One region of the Methylosinus sp. R-45379 genome, then DNA from elsewhere that is predicted to be linked to it. Evidence: riboswitches for the same ligand, from Rfam matches in the RefSeq annotation. Region 1 holds a riboswitch; the other holds the start of a gene.
What was found. Region 1 has a riboswitch for thiamine pyrophosphate ahead of A1351_RS00200 (FAD-dependent oxidoreductase). Riboswitches for the same ligand answer to the same signal wherever they lie in the genome.

Region 1 (7,135 bases):
GGAGTAGCGAATAGTTCGCTCACGCTACTCGCTATTCGCTACTCGCTACTCGCTCACAAAGGAAGAACCAAATGTCCCTGAAGATCAGACTCTCCCGCGGCGGCGCCAAGAAGCGTCCTTTCTATCGCGTCGTCGTCGCCGATTCGCGCTCGCCCCGCGATGGCCGCTTCATCGAGCGTCTCGGCACTTTCGATCCGCTGAAGCCGAAGGACGCCGCCGATCGTCTCGTGCTCGACGCCGAGAAGGCGAAGGAGTGGATCGCCAAGGGCGCGCAGGCGACCGATCGCGTCGCCCGTCTGCTCGAGAGCGTCGGCGTCGGCAAGCGCGAGGCGCATAATAATCCGCAGAAGGCCCAGCCGAAGAAGAAGGCGCAGGAGCGCGCCGCCGCTGCGGCCGCCGCCGCCGAGGCCGCCTCGGCCTGATGACGTCGTCCTTGCGAGCGAAGCGAAGCGATCGGGGGCCGCGCTGCGGCCTCTGGAGCGCTTCGTCGCTTTCGCGATGCGAGCCTGAAGGCTCGCGGTCCTCTGCGTGTCTTGGACCGCGAGCCTTCGGGCTCGCTTTCTGCGCCGCATGAAAAACGCCGTACTCCTCGGCCGGCTCGGCGCCGCGCATGGCGTGCGCGGCGAAATCCGCCTGCAGAGCTTCACCGCCGATCCTTCGGCGATCTCCACATACGGTCCCTTGTTCGACGCCGGCGGCGCGCGCCGTTTCGTCATCGCCGCGCTGCGGCCGATCGGCAAGGACATGTTCGTCGCGCGTCTCGAGGGCGTGCGCGACCGCGAGGCGGCGGCGGCGCTGACGGGCGTCGAGCTCTATCTTCCGCGTGCGGCGCTGCCGGAGCCGGAGGAAGACGAATTCTATCTCGCCGATCTCGAAGGTCTGCGCGCGGAAACGCCCGCCGGCGAGACGCTCGGCGTGGTGATCGCCGTGCGCAATTTCGGCGCGAGCGATCTGTTGGAAGTGCGTCCGCCCGCCGGCGGCGAGACGCTGCTCTTCCCCTTCACCAAGGCCGTGGTTCCGATCGTCGATCTGGCCGGCGGCCGCGTGGTGGTGGAGCCGCCGCTCGAGATCGAGGGCGATGCGCCTTCAGGGGAAGAGGGATAGCCGTCCTCATCGCGGCGGCTGCGCCACCAGCGGAAAATTTTCGGGGTGGCGAATGGAGTCGACATGCAGATCGACATCCAGCTCGGGCCAATAGAGATGTTGCGGATTTAGCCGTTCCACTTCGAATATCTGCGAGACCGCGGCCGTGCGGAACCACGGAAACTGGTCGAAAGGCATGAAGAGCTGCTCATCGTCCAGCCGCAGCCAGACGCCGAGCTTCGTCACACCCGAGACTTCAACCGGGGAAGTGTCGACGCCAGGCATCTCTGATCTCCTTTTCATGCTCTCGGATCATGATCTCGATTTCCAGCAAGGCCTGGGCCGACAGCCCCTGATTGCGCGCCAACGCGATTTCCGGCTCCATCCAGAACTTGGCTTCGCCGTCAGGGTGGTAGACATGAACATGCGCCCTCGGCTCCTCACGCGAGAAGAAATAGAACCGATATCCTCTTTGGCGAAACAGCGTCGGCGACATATCGGCCTTTCGCGGCGGTGAGCGCCCGCGAGAGAAACTCTAGCTCGTAACTATCGTAGGCGAAAGCGCGCCGCCTTTCCCGCCCCGCGCCCCCATGCCATAACCCGCCCCATGTGGCGCGCGACGATCCTCACACTCTTCCCGGAAATGTTCCCCGGTCCGCTCGGCCTGTCGCTCGCGGGCGACGGGCTGTCGCGCGGGCTCTGGTCGCTCGAGGCTCGCAATATTCGCGAGCATGGCCTCGGCCGTCATCGCGCTGTCGACGACACGCCCGCCGGCGGCGGTCCCGGCATGGTGATGCGCGCCGATGTTCTCGCCGCGGCGATCGACGCGGCCGCGCCGGAAGGCGATGCGAGACCGCGCTTGCTGATGAGCCCGCGCGGCGCGCCGCTGACGCAGAGCCGCGTGCGCGCGCTGGTCGAAGGCGAGGGCGCGATCATCCTCTGCGGACGCTTCGAGGGCGTGGACGAGCGCATCATCGAGGCGCGCGCGCTGGAGGAAGTCTCGATCGGCGATTATGTGCTCTCGGGCGGCGAGATCGCGGCCATGGCGCTCGTCGACGCCTGCGTGCGGCTATTGCCGGGCATAATGGGCGAGTCGGCCTCGGGCGAGGAGGAGAGCTTCGAGAGCGGTCTGCTCGAATATCCGCAATATACGCGGCCGCGTGATTTCGAGGGCCGCGCTATTCCCGACATTCTGCTCTGCGGCGATCACGCCAAGATCGCGCGCTGGCGCCATGAGCGCGCGCTCGAGCTGACGCGCGCGAGGCGGCCAGATTTGCTGGCGCGGGATGGAAAGAAGCGCTGACTGCGATCAGGCGCGATGCTTTTTCCGTCATTGCGAGCGAAGCGAAGCAATCCAGAGCCGTGGGGCGGCCCTGGATTGCTTCGTCGCTACGCTCCTCGCAATGACGGAAAAGCGCTGTTCAGGACATCACCACATTCACCGCGCTCTCGGGCAATTCCTTGCCGAAGCAGCGCTGGTAGAACTCTGCGACGAGCGGACGCTCGAGCTCGTCGCATTTGTTCAGGAAGGTGAGCCGGAAGGCGAAGCCCACATCGCCGAATATCTCGGAATTCTCCGCCCAGGTGATGACCGTGCGCGGGCTCATCACCGTGGAGAGATCGCCGGACATGAAGGCGTTGCGCGAGAGGTCGGCGACGCGCACCATCTTATTGATGGCGTCGCGGCCTTCCTTGGTCGCATTGAAGCTCTTCACCTTGGCGAGCACGATATTGGTCTCCGCGTCATGCGGCAGATAATTGAGCGTCGAGACGATGGACCAGCGGTCCATCTGGCCCTGATTGATCTGCTGCGTGCCGTGATAGAGGCCGGATGTGTCGCCGAGGCCCACCGTATTGGCGGTGGCGAACAGGCGGAAGGCGGGATGCGGACGAATGACGCGGTTCTGATCGAGCAGCGTCAGCCGGCCGGAGACTTCCAGCACGCGCTGAATGACGAACATCACATCCGGACGGCCGGCGTCATATTCGTCGAAGCAGAGCGCGATATTGTGCTGGAGCGCCCAGGGCAGAATGCCGTCGCGGAACTCCGTGACCTGCTTGCCGTCCTTCAGCACGATCGCGTCCTTGCCGACGAGATCGATGCGCGAGACATGGCTGTCGAGATTGACGCGCACGCAAGGCCAGTTGAGCCGCGCGGCGACCTGCTCGATATGCGTCGATTTGCCGGTGCCGTGATAGCCCGTGACCATGACGCGGCGGTTGCGGGCGAAACCGGCGAGAATGGCGAGCGTCGTCTCGCGGTCGAAGAGATAGTCGGGATCCTTGTCCGGGACATGCTCGGTCCGCTCGGAATAGGCGGGAACCTCGAGATCGGAGTCGATGCCGAACAGCTGGCGCACGGAGACTTTGAGGTCCGGCAGGGGCGCGGACCCGGCCGCTTTGTCGCTTGGGGTTGACATTGATCCTCCGTTTCGCCGACGCGCGCTCGCGACATTCGCGCCGGCAAGGCCTGGTCAAACGCTTGTTCAAACGAGCTTGGCGGCCCGCAACGTCTTATATGCGTGAATGATCTCCCGCAGTCTTTCCTCGCAGGAGCGATCTCCGCCATTGGCGTCGGGATGGTGACGTTTGACGAGCTCCTTATAGCGCGTCTTTATCGCCTCCGCACCGGCGGTCTCATCGAGACCGAGAGCATTCAGCGCCTTGATCGTCACCGCCGAATAGCGCGGGCTGGCCTCCGCCTGCGGCCGGGCGCGATGCGCCCGCTGCCGGTAGAGGCCCATAGGATCGGCGAAATTGTCGGGCCGCAGCGGGTCCTCGCGGAAGGAGGCCTGTCCGCGCTTCACGCCCATGGACCAGGTGGGGCGATGGCCGGTGGTGGCGTCGTCCTTCAGGTAACGGGCGACGTCCTCGTCGCTCATTCCGTTGAAGTAATTGTATGAATTATTATATTCCCGCACGTGCTCCAGGCAGAAGCAGAAATATTGCCCCTCGCGCAGCCGTCCCATGGGCGCGCGATGGGCTCCCTCGGCCTCGCAGCCGGGGGCGTCGCAGCGAAAACGAGTTTCGCGGCGCTCCTGCCTCTGCTCGGGCTTCACGCGGATACGATCGAAGAGGGGCGAATTCAAATCCATGGCGCTGCATTATGGTAGACTGGCCGCAGGCTGCAAGCGGAACCCGACGTCAATTTCAATCGGCGGGAATTTTGCTTGGACCGAGGCGACGAGGAGGATTCCACTATGGCCGAGCAAGGCAATATCGGCGCCGTCCAGGCCCGCATCCGTTCGAAGCTGACCGAAGGGCTCGCGCCCGTCACCTTGAAGGTGATCGACGAGTCTGACAAGCACGCCGGGCATGGCGGCCACCACCAGGATGGCGAAAGCCATTTTCGAGTCGAGGTGGTGAGCGAGGCGTTCGCGGGCAAGAGGCTCGTCGAGCGGCATCGCATCGTCAACACGCTGCTCGCCGAGGAGCTGGCGACGCGCGTTCATGCTCTGACGATCACCGCCCGCGCCCCGCAGGAGTAGCGCTGTCATCGCGAGGAGCGCAGCGACGAAGCGATCCAGGGGCCGCCCCCGGCTCTGGATTGTTTCGCTTCGCTCGCAATGACGACGGCCGGCCTCCTTACTGCAAAGCCATCGCGGCCCCGCTTGACGCGCCGCCGTTCCTGCGCAAATCTCGGTCTCGCCCAGGGGAGCCTCGCCGCTGGCGCGCTTTGCGCGTGGCAAGAGGCTGAGAGGCCGAATAGCTTTTTTAAAAAGCGGCTCGGCGACCCTTCGAACCTGATCCAGTTCGCGCTGGCGTAGGGAGGCCGCATGTTCCTGATATTCCTCGGCCCTATCGGGCCGCATCGATGCTGATCGGCGTGATCGGCGCCGGCGTCGCCGGCCTGACCGCGGCTTTCGAGATCGCCCGCGCCGGCGCGCCGCATGGCGCTGAGGTCGAGCTGATCGAGAAAGCGGCGGAGCCGGGCCGCGGCTGCTCGCATTACGCCGGCGGCATGATCGCGCCCTGGTGCGAGCTGCAAAGCGCCGAGCCGATTGTGGCGACGCTCGGCGAGGAGGCGCTCGCCTTCTGGACCAAGGACATTCCTGTCGCGAAAGTCGCCGGCAGCCTCGTCGTCGCGCCGCCGCGCGACCGCGCCGAGCTGACTGAATTCTCCCGCCGCACCCGGCGGTTCGAGCGGCTGGACGCGGATGGCCTCGCGGCGCTCGAGCCGGCGCTGGCCGGGCGTTTCTCGGGCGGGCTCTATTTTCCGCAGGAGGCGCATCTCGAGCCGCGCGCGGCGATGGCGGCGCTGTTCGAACGTTTGCAGACAATGGACAATGTCCGCATCCGGCTCTGCGCCGATTCTGTCCCACAGGCGGATTGGATCGTCGATTGCCGCGGCTTTGCCGCGCGCGGCGAGCTGGCGGAGCTGCGCGGCGTCAAGGGCGAGATGCTCGTGCTGCGCAGCGAGGAGATCGAATTGTCCCGCCCCGTCCGAATGTTGCATCCGCGCCATCCGGTCTATGTGGTGCCGCGCGGGGAGGGCGTGTTCATGGTCGGCGCGACGATGATCGAGAATGAGGAGCGCTCCCGAGTCACGGCGCGCTCCATCGTCGAGCTGGTCAATTCGGCTTTCGCCATTCATCCCGCTTTCGCCGAGGCGGAGATCGTCGAGACGGGCTCGGACGTGCGGCCGGCCTTCCCGGACAATCTGCCGCGCATTTCGCGCCAGGGCCGGACGCTCTATGTGAACGGGCTCTATCGGCATGGATTTCTTCTGGCGCCGGCGCTGGCGCGCCGCGTCGCGCGTTTTCTCTTCACGGGCGATATCTTCCCGGAGGTCATGAATGCGAATCAGGGTGAATGGGCAGACGCTCGAGATCGAGGCGCCCACATTGGAACGCCTCATCGAGGAATTGGGCTTTAGCGAGCAGACCGTCGCGACGGCGGTGAATCAGGAATTCGTGCGCAGCAAGGATCGCGGCGAGACGCTGCTGGTCGAGGACGATACGATCGAGATCGTCACGCCGCGGCAGGGAGGGTGAGGGGATTGTCGAACTTGCTACCTCCTCCACGAACTCCATGTTAGAGTCGGGTCATGAGCACGATCGTCACGGAAATCTACGACGCCCTTCGAGAGGCCGGCGCGAGCGAGGAGAAAGCGCGCAAGGCCGCGGAGGTCGTCGCTAATTTCGACTCGAAGAACAGCGACGTCAGCATGAGTTCGCTTTGCTGAAAGGCGAGTTCAACACCGTGAAATGGATGCTCGCGACCAATATCACGCTCACGCTTCTGGTGCTCGGAAAGCTGTTCCTGCACTGATGGCCGATGCGGTTTCCGGTCGAGCCCCGAACCAGCCGAATGCGATGACTGCGTCTCTCCTCCTCTACGGCGAGGTCCTATCCTCCCGCTTCCTGCTCGGCACGGCGCGCTATCCTTCGCCGGCCATACTCGCCGAGGCGATCCGCGTGGCGGGAGCGGAGATCGTCACCGTCTCGCTGCGGCGGGAGGCCGGAGGCTCGCGCGCGGGCGAGAGCTTTTGGCGGCTCGTTCGCGAGCTGGGCGTGCGCGTGCTGCCCAACACCGCCGGCTGCCGCACGTCCAAGGAGGCCATCGCCACCGCGCAAATGGCGCGCGAGCTGTTCGGAACCAGCTGGATCAAGCTCGAGGTGATCGGCGAGGAGGACACGCTGCAACCGGACGTCTTCGGCCTGGTCGAGGCGGCGCGCATCCTCAGCGATGACGGCTTTTGCGTCTTTCCCTATACGACCGAGGATCTCGTCGTCGCGGAGAAGCTGCTGGACGCCGGCTGCCGCGTGCTGATGCCCTGGGCGGCGCCGATCGGCTCCGGCCGCGGGATCAATAATCTCTTCGGCCTCAGAGCGCTGCGCGCGCATTTTCCCAATACGCCGCTCATCGTGGACGCCGGCCTCGGCGCGCCCTCGCAGGCGGCGGCCGTCATGGAGCTCGGCTTCGACGCGGCGCTGCTCAACACGGCGGTGGCGCGCGCCGGCGATCCGGTGGCCATGGCGCGGGCCTTTTCGCTCGCCATAGAGGCTGGCCGGGCGGCCTATCTCTCCGGCCTGATGGAGCCGCGCGACAT
Region 2 (7,135 bases), on a different contig from region 1:
GCTGGCGCGGTCGGAGGCGGTGACGACGCCGATGACGGCTTGCTGTCTCTCAGTCATGCGCTGCACAATAGCGGGTCCGAGGCGCGAGACAACCGAAAGCTCCGTCGGCGACGACGAAGCCGGTTCTCGCATCGAAAGTGATGAAATCGAAATAAGGAGCGCGCCGTCGCCTTGCGAGCGCGCCGCTTCGTGGCTGACTTTTCTAGTGTCGAATGAGATCGTCGTCAGCGCATTGCGCGGCGCCGAAACGCGGCCACTGTCTGAAATTCATACACATAGCGGCGCGAGATATTCGCGCGGCGCATTCGATCGAAAACCGATCGAACGCCATTCGGCGGACGCCTCCTGGGCGCGCGAAATATCGCGCGCCCGGCGGCGTCACGATCGCGAATGCGGGAGCTGCTCCCGGCAGGACTCGCGTCGATCCGGAAGGATCACTCCTTCACCGAGGCCGGCTCGCAGCCGCACTTCTGATAGCAGGCGTCCTTGTCGGACTTGGCCTTCTCGATCGACGCCGGGGTCGAGGAGAAGCGATTCTTGATGGAGATATATTCGAAGTAGCACTTGTCGACGCAGACGCCCTTCGCATCTTCATCCTTGGTGTCGCAGCCGGCGAAAACCGGGCCGACCATGCCGAGCGACAGAGCAGCAGCCGTCACAATGGCGCGAATGTTCATTTGCCGTTTCCCTCTTTTGGACGTTGGAACATTAGTCCCTTATTTTGTTACAGGGCGCATCGTCCCGCGGGGCAAATAGGCTGTTTTCGCTGCGCCTGTCAATGTAATTGACATTTCGGTGTCGCGCCGAAAGCGCCTCGGGAAAAGCCTTGCTGCGACGCAAAAGGAGCTTTTCCCGAGGGTCGCCGAAAAAATCGCCCGCTCGCCTCACTCGGCGACGTAGATTTGCGCGCCCTTCTCCAAGAACTCGGCGCTCTTTTCCGCAAAACCCTTCTCTCGCTCGGCGATAGCGGCGGCCTCCTCGCGCAGATCGCGCGTGATCTGCATGGAGCAGAATTTCGGCCCGCACATGGAGCAGAAATGCGCGACCTTATGCGCCTCCTTGGGCAGCGTCTCGTCGTGATAGCGGCGCGCCGTGTCGGGATCGAGTCCAATGTCGAACTGATCCTCCCAACGGAAATCGAAACGCGCCCGGCTCATGGCGTTGTCGCGCTCTTGCGCCGCTGGATGGCCCTTGGCGAGATCGGCCGCATGCGCTGCAATGCGATAAGTGATGACGCCGGTCTTCACATCCTCGCGATCGGGCAGGCCGAGATGCTCCTTGGGCGTCACATAGCAGAGCATGGCCGTGCCGAACCAGCCGATCATCGCGGCGCCGATGGCGGAGGTGATGTGATCATAGCCGGGCGCTATGTCGGTGACGAGCGGCCCGAGCGTGTAGAAGGGCGCCTCGCCGCAATCGCGCAGCTGCTTTTCCATATTCACTTTGATCTTGTGCATCGGCACATGGCCGGGGCCTTCGATCATCACCTGACAGCCCTTGTCCCAGGCGATCTTGGTCAATTCGCCCAGCGTCTCCAGCTCGGCGAATTGCGCCGCGTCATTGGCGTCGGCGATGCAGCCCGGACGCAATCCGTCGCCGAGCGAGAAAGAGACGTCATAGCGGCGCATGATGTCGCAGATCTCGTCGAAGCGCTCATAGAGGAAGCTCTCCGAATGTCGCGAGAGGCACCAGCGCGCCATGATCGAGCCGCCGCGCGAGACGATGCCGGTCACGCGATCGGCTGTGAGCGGCACATGGGCGAGACGCACGCCGGCGTGAATGGTGAAGTAATCGACGCCCTGCTCCGCCTGCTCGATCAGCGTGTCCTTGAACACTTCCCAATCGAGCTTGGTGGCGTCGCCGCCCACCTTCTCCAGCGCCTGATAGATCGGCACTGTGCCGATCGGCACGGGCGCGTTGCGAATGATCCAGTCGCGGATGTTATGGATATTGCGGCCGGTGGAGAGATCCATCACCGTATCGGCGCCCCAGCGGATCGCCCACACCATCTTCTCCACCTCCTCGGCGACCGAGGAGGTGATGGCCGAATTGCCGATATTGGCGTTGACCTTCACCAGGAAATTGCGGCCGATGATCATCGGCTCGGCTTCCGGATGATTGATATTGGCGGGAATGATGGCGCGCCCGCGGGCGATCTCCTCGCGCACGAACTCCGGCGTCACGAAAGCCGGAAGCGCGGCGCCGAAGCCCTCCCCCGCCTCGATCCGCTCCCCCGCCTGCGCGAAGGCGCGCTCGCGGCAGAGATTCTCGCGATGCGCGACATAGATCATCTCCTCGGTGACAATTCCGGCGCGCGCGAATTCGAGCTGCGTCACCGGCGCCGAGCCGGCGGCGCGGCGAATGGCGCGCGGCGCGGGACAGGGCGGAACCAGCCGATCCTCGCCGACGAAGCCATTGTCCTCCGGCTTCACCGCGCGGCCGTCATAGGCCTCGAGCCCGGCGCGGCCGTCGAGCCAGCGCCGCGCCGCCGGCAGGCCGGCCGAAAGATCGGGCGCGAAATCGCCACAGCTATAAGGGCCGGAGGGATCATAGACGCGCAGAGGCGCGTCGCCGGCGGAGGGGTGAAGCGCGATCTCGCGGACGGGAACGCGAATGTCCTCGCGGCCGCGCGGCGCGGAATAGAGCTTGCGCGAGGCGCCGATCGGTCCGGTGGTCACGCTCTGGGGCGTCGTCGGGCGCTTGTCCTGCACGTTCATCGTCGCGCTCCATTGGTTCGGATGGATGGGCAGCGGGCGATGAAGTCGGGCGCGCCGTCCCGAAAGATCGGGCGACGCGTCCTGCTGGCCTTCCCTCGCGCCGGCATTACCCGGATCAGGTTCGATGGGTGCTTCTCAGCCGCTCCTCTCGGAGAGGCGCCCCTCGCCATGCCGTGATTTTATCCGTGGCCTCGGATCGCGGCAAGCCCGGCCGGCCGGGCCGGTCCCGAAAAAGCGGGGACTGATTTTTCGAGCGAAACCTGGACTCGCCGCTCGGCAGAAACCGCTGTTGCAAAAACGTGACAGGATCGGAAATATCGACCAGAGCCCGGGCGACGACGCTGTCGCACGCCGCCCGCTCTGATAGATTCTCGGGCAATAGTGAGTCGTAAGGTGCGAACGCCGCCGGGTTGCCGAGTGCTTCTAAATGGCGTGTGAACGGCGACCGATCTGGGCGGGGCAATAGATAATGAACGGATTTTACTGGCGTAATCTGGCCTCGGCGGCTGCGCTCACCGTCGCTTTGACGGCTCCGTCGCTGGCGGCGGACGGCTATTTTCTGATCGGCTATGGCCCGCGTCAGAAGGCGCTGGGGGGCGCCGGCGTCGCCGATTCGCGGGACGCCATGTCGCTGTCGGTCAATCCGGCCGGCCTCGTCGATCTCGAGCGCCAGATGCAGCTCGGCCTGACCGCCCTTCTGCCGGAGCGCGGCTATTCGACCGACGGCCTGCCCAAGGTGCTCGCGCCGGGCGACGTCCGCAGCGGGCGGCCGATCTTCCCCGTGCCGCATGACGCCTATGCCTCGCCGCTCGACGCCGACTCGGCCTGGGGCACGGCGTCCTACGCCAATGGCGGCATCAACACCTCTTTCGACTTCGGCCATTACCATTCGCCGCTCGGCGGGCCATTCGGCGGCGGCTATGCGGGCGTCGATCTCGAGCAGGCCTTCACCAGCATCGGCTATGCGCGCAAGTTCGGCGCGCTGTCGCTCGGCGTCGCGCCGACGATCGCGGTGCAGACCATCAATCTGCAGGGGCTGAAGACCTTCGCGCCCTATTCCTCCGACATGTATCGCCTGTCCGACAATGGATATGACTGGTCGTTCGGCGGCGGCGTGCGGCTCGGCCTGCAGTGGCGGGTGACGGATCAGTTCCGCATCGGCGTCGCAGGCTCGACGCCCATGTTCATGACCCGCTTCGGCAAATATTCGGGCCTCTTCGCCGACCATGGCAGCTTCGATATTCCGGCCAATATCACCGCCGGCCTCGCCTATGATCTGACGCCCGATCTGACCGTCATGGCCGACTGGCGCCACATCTTCTATTCGGGCGTATCGACCGTGAGCAATGCGAGCTTCCCGGTGCTGCTCCGCTCGCTCGGTTCGTCCGGCGGCCCCGGCTTCGGCTGGAAGGACACTGATTCGGCCTCGTTCGGCGTCGAGTGGCGCATGCAGCCGGGCCTCGCGCTGCGCGCCGGCTATCATTATGTGACCAATCCGATCCCGACCAATTCGGTGACGCTCAACATTCTCGCGCCGATCATCAACGCGCATCACGTCAGCGGCGGTCTCAGCTACGCCGTCACCAAGAATTCGACGCTCGACCTCGCCGTCGTCTACGCTTTCAAGAACAATGTGCGCGGCCCCGAGGCGCTGCCGCAGACGGCGGCGACGCCATTCGGCGCCTATAACCCCGCCGCCAATGTCAATATCTGGCTGCGCGGACTCGAGATTACTGTGGGCTGGAGCTATAAATTCGACCTCGGCGACAATTCGCTGATCCCGACCCATCTCTGACGCCATTCGCGTGAGGCGAGCCTCCGGGCTCGCCCGCGAAAAGCAAAGGCCGCGGCCCGCCAGACGGCGGCCGCGGCCTTTTCGCTTTTTTCAGCCCGGCCTTTTCACATTTCTCAGCCGATGACGATCTTCGGCGGGGCGCGGAGCGATTGAGTCTCCAGCAGGGTCTTCACCTTGGCGGCGAGCTCCTTGTAGATCGCCGCATGCGGGCCTTCCGGCGCGGAGGCGACGACCGGCGTGCCGGCGTCCGAGGTCTGGCGAATGGTGAGATCGAGCGGCACCTCGCCGAGGAAGGGCACGCCCAGCGCCTCGGCGTCCTTCCGCGCGCCGCCATGGGAGAAGATGTCGGTGCGGCCGCCGCAATGCGGGCAGAGGAAATAGCTCATATTCTCGATGATGCCGAGAATGGGCGTCGAGACCTTCTGGAACATGGCCACGCCGCGGCGCGCGTCGATCAGCGCCAGATCCTGCGGCGTCGAGACGACGACCGCGCCGGCGAGCGGCACCTGCTGCGCCATGGTCAGCTGCGCGTCGCCGGTGCCGGGCGGCATGTCGACGACGAGCGCGTCCAGCTCGCCCCAGGCGACCTCGCCCAGCATCTGGCCGAGCGCCTGCGCCACCATCGGCCCGCGCCAGACCATGGGCACATCCTCCTCGACGAGAAAGCCGATGGACATGATCTTGATCCCATAGGCCTCGAGCGGGATCATCTTATTGCCGACGACCTCAGGCTTGCCGCTGAGGCCGAACAGGCGCGGCGCCGAAGGGCCGTAGATATCCGCGTCGAGCAGGCCGACGCGCCAGCCCTGCGCCGCGAGGCCGAGCGCCAGATTGGCGGAGGTTGTCGATTTTCCGACGCCGCCTTTGCCCGAGGAAACCGCGACGATATATTTGATCTTCTCGAGCGCGGCGATGGTCTTGCGCTGCGGCGCCTGACCCGGAGGCGGCGCGGCGGGCGCCGGCGCCCTCTCCGCGGTCAAAGTCACGATCGCCGCCTCTATCCCCGGCACGGTCTTCACGGCGCCCTCCACGGCGACGCGCAGCACCTCGAGCTCCTTGGCCCGCGCCGGATCGCCGGTGAGCGAGACGAAGGCCTTGGCCCCCGACACATTGACTCCGCTGACGAGGCCGGCCGCGACAATCGATTTGCCGTCCGGACCGGCGACGCTCTCCAGCGCTTTCAAGACTGATGCTTCATCGGCCACTGTCTTCGCCCTTTCGCACGAACCCGCATCCGACGCCCTCACGAGGAGGGCGTCTTTTTGGAAGCGTTCTACGCAATCGGTATGCCGATATTCGGCCGATGCGTCTACGGGCTCGCGCGAAGGAGCGTCACGCCCGCTGCTTCTGAACGAGAGCGTTGCGGATGAGGCCGACGATGGCCGTGACGATGGCGCCCGAAACGCCGCCGCCGACGAGCTGTCCGGCGAAAACGGCGATATCGAAGCCATTGCCCGCCGCCCCGGCCAGCGCCGGAATGAGCGAGGTGAGGATGGAGCCGCCGCCCGCGCCGCCGAGCGCGCCGATGATGGCGTTAGCGATGGGGCCGAGATCGAAACTCTTATTGGCCTTAGCGACGCCTGAGCCGCCGGCCGCGCCGGCAAAGAGCTGGATGATGAGATTGATGAGCGTCTCGGACATGGGCTGCGCCTTTCGCTGACGGTTTACGACCGTAACGAACTCGCGCGTGACGACGAATTATCAACCCTGCCGACGCTGAGAGCGACGCTTGCCCGCATCGCGGGCGCCCGAAAGCCGTGAGCGCGGGCGCCGGCTTGCGGCGCCGTAACGGAACTTCGAAAGAAGATTGGTCGGAGTGGCGGGATTCGAACCCACGACCCCTTGTCCCCCAGGAGAGGAGGCGCGACACTATTAACCCGCCTATTATCAAATGATTATCATGCTATTTTATCAGGGCTGCGGGATTCTCTGTGGGATTTTAATCGGCCTTGACGCTCGGCCGACGCCGGCCTCCTGGCCAAGCAAACTCGGCAACGGCGAGCTGACATCCTATCACACTTCGCCTTTCTGCTGCAGCCGACCTAAATATGCAGCAAGCGCGGAGCATATTCTTATTCTAAGGCGACTGATAAGCTGTCCGAAAAGTGCAAAGCCAGACACTTGAGCGTCCGGTAGAGAGAATAATTGGGTCTGATGGAGCCCATGCACGTTATCGGTCAACCATAAAATGAACTGCTCCCTTTCTTGCTCTTCGTCCTTAACCCAACCTTGGAAGGTTAGATCAGAATGTGCTGGATCATCATCATTTGGAGTAAAATTAACACCTGTCGTTAAAGTATCTAGGTATATTTTTTTCAGATCGGCAACGGGCGCATACATTACTCCGCTAAAAGTCTTCGTGCCACCGCCGGCTGCAGTTGCTTTTTTGCAGAAGAGGTTCGCATGATCTTCGATTTGCAGAACAGAGCCCGCGCGAGATCGAAGTCGGCCTGAAAGCTCTCGCTCCCACGGCCTTCTTTTTGTGGGATCTGGCGCAGAAATCGCCTTTCCACCGAATGCAGAATGATGGATACGGCCTTTTCTGATATGATTGTCTTGGGTTATTATGCGAAACCAGACATCGCCATCCGGCCCCGGGTCACCGTCTTTTAATGGCATCGGA

Region 2: another riboswitch for thiamine pyrophosphate. It lies ahead of thiC (phosphomethylpyrimidine synthase ThiC); the one in region 1 lies ahead of A1351_RS00200 (FAD-dependent oxidoreductase).

The regions. Positions count from the first base shown of each region.
Region 1 is NZ_LUUM01000001.1:38,171-45,305, reverse strand. It holds gene rpsP (30S ribosomal protein S16) at 72-422, shown strand; gene rimM (ribosome maturation factor RimM) at 571-1,104, shown strand; gene A1351_RS00230 (DUF2442 domain-containing protein) at 1,111-1,368, opposite strand; gene A1351_RS00225 (DUF4160 domain-containing protein) at 1,340-1,579, opposite strand; gene trmD (tRNA (guanosine(37)-N1)-methyltransferase TrmD) at 1,691-2,386, shown strand; gene cobS (cobaltochelatase subunit CobS) at 2,505-3,503, opposite strand; gene A1351_RS00210 (J domain-containing protein) at 3,570-4,178, opposite strand; gene A1351_RS00205 (BolA family transcriptional regulator) at 4,284-4,571, shown strand; TPP riboswitch at 4,725-4,870, shown strand; gene A1351_RS00200 (FAD-dependent oxidoreductase) at 4,898-5,959, shown strand; gene thiS (sulfur carrier protein ThiS) at 5,928-6,077, shown strand; gene A1351_RS24245 (hypothetical protein) at 6,131-6,268, shown strand; gene A1351_RS00190 (thiazole synthase) at 6,399-7,135, shown strand, end outside.
Region 2 is NZ_LUUM01000303.1:19,050-26,184, reverse strand. It holds gene mog (molybdopterin adenylyltransferase) at 1-57, opposite strand, end outside; gene A1351_RS22060 (hypothetical protein) at 435-677, opposite strand; gene thiC (phosphomethylpyrimidine synthase ThiC) at 885-2,717, opposite strand; TPP riboswitch at 2,791-2,891, opposite strand; gene A1351_RS22050 (OmpP1/FadL family transporter) at 3,187-4,512, shown strand; gene A1351_RS22045 (Mrp/NBP35 family ATP-binding protein) at 4,626-5,717, opposite strand; gene A1351_RS22040 (hypothetical protein) at 5,845-6,153, opposite strand; gene A1351_RS24975 (hypothetical protein) at 6,526-7,131, opposite strand; gene A1351_RS22035 (hypothetical protein) at 7,112-7,135, opposite strand, start outside.